DNA from 2 places in the Blautia marasmi genome. Region 1 is predicted to be linked to the other one. Evidence: riboswitches for the same ligand, from Rfam matches in the RefSeq annotation. Region 1 holds a riboswitch; the other holds the start of a gene.

The links. Region 1 has a riboswitch for cobalamin ahead of C6P39_RS08830 (DUF2284 domain-containing protein). Riboswitches for the same ligand answer to the same signal wherever they lie in the genome.
Region 2: it holds a riboswitch for cobalamin, as region 1 does, so the genes downstream of both, C6P39_RS25075 (energy-coupling factor ABC transporter permease) here and C6P39_RS08830 (DUF2284 domain-containing protein) in region 1, are expected to answer to the same signal.

The regions. Positions count from the first base shown of each region.
Region 1 covers NZ_OIWX01000001.1:2,001,252-2,003,457, forward strand. The annotation lists gene C6P39_RS08825 (YkvA family protein) at 1-231, opposite strand, end outside; gene C6P39_RS08830 (DUF2284 domain-containing protein) at 295-846, opposite strand; cobalamin riboswitch at 1,261-1,442, opposite strand; gene C6P39_RS08835 (adenosylcobinamide amidohydrolase) at 1,862-2,206, opposite strand, start outside.
Region 2 covers NZ_OIWX01000001.1:5,686,050-5,688,255, forward strand. The annotation lists gene hemA (glutamyl-tRNA reductase) at 1-648, opposite strand, end outside; cobalamin riboswitch at 828-1,008, shown strand; gene C6P39_RS25075 (energy-coupling factor ABC transporter permease) at 1,181-1,927, shown strand; gene C6P39_RS25080 (energy-coupling factor ABC transporter substrate-binding protein) at 1,929-2,206, shown strand, end outside.

The DNA of each region.
Region 1 (2,206 bases):
CTTCGGTATCAGTTTAACGGTTAATACTATCATTGCAGGCAGCAAGATCACATCATCCAAATATCCAAGAACCGGTATGAAGTCCGGTATAAGATCAATTGGAGAGAGGGCATAACCCAAAGTGATACCAGCCGCCAGTTTTGCTAAAACAGGTGTCTCTTTATCTTTCAATGCTAAAAAGACTGCCGGTATATCAGACTTTAATTTTTTTGCCCTTTCTTTTAAGTCCATAGGCTTCTGCCTCCGTTATATACAATCTCATGACCTTATCCGGATTTCTTTTGGTTCCCCAATTCACTTTTTATCATAGAGGTAGATACTGAAAAAGGAAACGATATCTCCATTCCACTGCATATCCATGTTACAGTGCTTTGCCATTTTAGCTGCGTCTATGCAGTAGGCGGACAGGCAGGAAAATCTTTTCTGCTCCTGGACGCATGGCTCTCCTGCCGGCATCTTACATTCCTCACACATATTGCACGGTCCGCACATAACATACATGCCGTTATCATCCAGGCCGTTCTTTCTCAGCGCTTCCACAGTACGGAGCGTCATCCTGGTATGTATTTTTTTAATTTGTTTTGTCTCAGCATCATCAAATATATTATTTACCGGTGTTCTGGACTGGAAAACCACTGCTTTTTTATACTGCATGACCCGGTTCTCCATTTCCTCGGGAGTTCCGCAGTAGGGAGGACATCCATAATTATTTCCATAGTTCCCACAGTCATTCTGCTCACAAAACATACGAAATTCATGTTCAAATTCCAAATCCTCTGTACTCATCACGGCTGCTTTTGCAAACCCCGCTTCCTCAGCTGCTGCAATCATATCCTCTTCCCGCATATTACTGATTCTCCCTTCTATAACCCTTTTGTCTGCCGGGCTCCTGCTAAAGAGCGCGGACATTTTCACTCCCCGTGCAGAGACTCGGCCATCTACGGCTCCCCCTGCATCTCCGCGGGGATCTTTTCTGATGCAAAAATAAAGCTGCTGTCAGACAGATATCCTACAGCAGCTTCACACACTATTTTTTTACCTGCAGGAGGCCCGTGGGCGAATTTGTTAGACCAAGCTCTATACATTTGGGGTGCGGAGGAATATATAGAAACAAATTCGTCTCCACTGACCCTCCTGCTTTTTTGGATGCATAAATTCCTCACACAGGTTCCTGTTTCGTTCACGTTCTAAGCAGGCATTCCATATCAAATGTCATAATGGATGGAAAACTTTCGTCGGAAGTTTCAACCTTTTACTTATCCAAGCAGGTTTCCTGACTCACAGATCTGCACTTAACGCTCCTTCTCATATAATCTCTTATACAATGGATCTTTGCGCTTCGCTCCCTGTTCACAGTGACCGGATCGTCCAGGACTTACACCTGATTCCCTTTTCACCAGGATTCTTTAAAAGAGGGCAAAACATAACCCTGGTGCACTTGGTAAGCTGATATGGAATTTATACACACATATACATTAGCATACTGCTGACTGAATGTCAACCATTTCTCTTTAAATCGCACGTTTTCAGCGTTTTTCTTTGTTTTACTGCATTTTCATCTAGTACAGCATTGCGTAAGTTTCGGTGATAGAGTGCCTGATATTTTCGTCAGTGCAAGGCGCCGAAGCGACGGCGTAGCGGTTCCTACGACTAGCTTCGGCAACGCGGCACTGGCGTAAATAGCGGGTGCTATATCACTGGAACTTATGCAACGCTGTACTAGTTACTTGATACTTTTAATTTCTCAGAATAATATATTCTTCCGTGTCCCTTCCTATACCTTAAAATGCAGCACTTGCTGCTGCATAAGTTATGAAGTGCCCCGAACATGATCTGCTGTTGCTTTAAAACCAGCCGTGCGTTACTCTTTGCCTGGTATGCTGTCCATATCTTTCTGCCATCCTCTGACCGCCTCTGCAATCTCGGGGTAATTATGCTCATCCTCTGGCTGTAAGATTTCCAGGCATTTTTTTCTTCCTCTTTCTGTTTCCTCCCAATCCAAAAGTCCCCAATGCCTCTGTTCCAGCAGACACGCTTCTAAAACAGCCCATAATACGCCGCTGCTGCTTCTTTTCCATTTATGGACTTTCTCAACAGCCTCCTGTTCCTGTATATGATCATCCAGTCTCATGATACGGCTGGTCAGCACATCCTCTGTCAGTCCAAACCTTCCCAGACGCCTAAGCGCGTCATGCTGTACGGAAGC
Region 2 (2,206 bases), 3.7 Mb from region 1:
ACCGCTTCGGTACTGGCGGACCGTCACCGTCACATCCGCGCCTGCCTCTTTCAGGGCCAGAGCCGTCACTTTTCCCATCTCTCCGTTTCCGATGACCATACAGGTCTTGCCCTGGATGGAAAATCCCTGGTTTTCCAGCCTGTCAATTGCCTGGTGGATGACAGAGGTATTGGCTCTTGAAAACGCCACTTCTGTTTTCACTTTCTTGGCTGCCGTCACTGCCATCCTGAAAAGCACTTCCAGCACACCGTCCGTACAGTAGGCATCCCTGGATAGTGTCAGCGCATCCTTCACCTGGGTGATGATCTGATCCTCCGCCAGGATCTGAGATTTTAAACCGCTGGTCAGATAGAACAGATGCTCCACTGCCTCACTGCCTTCTCTTGTGATGAAAAACTCCCGGTGCTCCTCCTCGCAAACTTCTTTTTCCCTGCACAGAAAACTGTAAAGGGAACCCTCCCAGTCATCCTGCACGCTGGCCCAGATCTCCATCCGGTTGCAGGTAGACAAAATAATACACCCTAAGATATCCTTGTCCTCTTTCAGCCGCTCCATAGCGCTCACCGCATTTTTTCTGGTGAAAGAAAATCTGGCCCTGATATCCACGGATGCTCTGCTGTGGTCAATTCCAATCATGGAAATACTCATAGTTCCTACACTCCATATCTTTCGTTTCCGTTTTTTAGATGCTTAGAAAACCAGGACATTGCACTGTTTTATACACACCTTTTGTTTTCTCATATTAGCACAGAATGTTACCTGGTGCAACATCTTGATTTTTTGTCGAATTCAATTGACAAAAAACTTCCGGGGCGATACAATAATCACAGAATTGAGTGTGCACAGGTGTCCGCTACGTCGGAATAATAGGAAAGTTGAGTTAAAAGCTCACACGGTCGCGCCGCTGTGAGGGAAGAGTCACATTTTATGATGTCACTGGGAAACTGGGAAGGCAAAATGTGGTGATGACGCCCGAGTCAGAAGACCTGCCTGTCACAAGCGATTTACACAATGGTTACGAACGATGGCCTTGTGTAAGAACAGGCGGTATGGGCGCTTATTAAAATAAGGTCTGCTGTCCGCATTTGTTCTTCTGATGGCCTGTCGGTGTTTTTACCGCCAGGTTTTTTTATACCCATTTGGGCATTATATTACTCAATCAGAAGGAGGAAAAGACAAAATGAGTAAGCAACAAAAAAGAATTATTGTATTGGCCAGCATGTTCGCACTGACCTTTGGTATTGTGCCGAATGTAAGTGCCATGCACATCATGGAAGGTTATCTTCCCGGAGGGTTCTGCATCGCATGGGGTGTAATCTGCGTCCCGTTTTTGATCGCAGGTTTTATGTCCATCAAGAAAACCCTGAATGAACACAGAAACCTGATCACCCTGCTGGCTATGTCAGGAGCCTTTGTATTCGTGATCTCATCCCTTAAGATCCCGTCTGTGACAGGAAGCTGTTCCCATATGACAGGAACCGGGCTTGGCGCCATCCTTTTCGGCCCCAGCGCAGTTTCCATTCTGGGGATTATTGTGCTCCTCTTCCAGGCTATCCTGCTGGCCCACGGCGGACTTACCACCCTGGGTGCCAATACTTTTTCTATGGCAATCGCAGGACCTTTTGTATCTTACGGAATTTTCTTTATCTGTAAAAAATGCAAGGTGAACCGATATGTTTCTGTTTTCCTTGCAGCGACCCTGGGCGACTTATTTACATACTGTGTAACTGCCGTACAGATGGCACTGGCTCACCATGCAGACACTACCATTATGGGCGCTATGGGAAAATTCCTGCTGGTGTTCGCACCCACACAGTTACCTCTGGCAATTATCGAAGGCGTCATCACAGTTCTTATCATCATGGGTCTTGAGACCTATGCGAAACCGGAACTCCGTACCATCGGTTTTTTAAAGGAGGCAAAGTAATATGAAAAAAACAGTAATTGGATTATTAATTGTGATCATTCTAATTGCGTTCATACCGCTCTTCGCTTTAAAGGACGCAGAATTCGGCGGCTCTGACGATGCCGGCAGCCAGGTGGTGGCGGAAGTGGACTCCGGTTTTCAGCCCATTGCAGAACCGATCCTTGAAAAAATACTTGGCCGCGAGCTTCCCGGTGAAGTGGAAAGCCTTTTGTTCTGTGTGCAGTCTTCCATCGGAGTTGGCATCCTGGCCTTCTTTATGGGACGCTTTGTAGAAAGAAA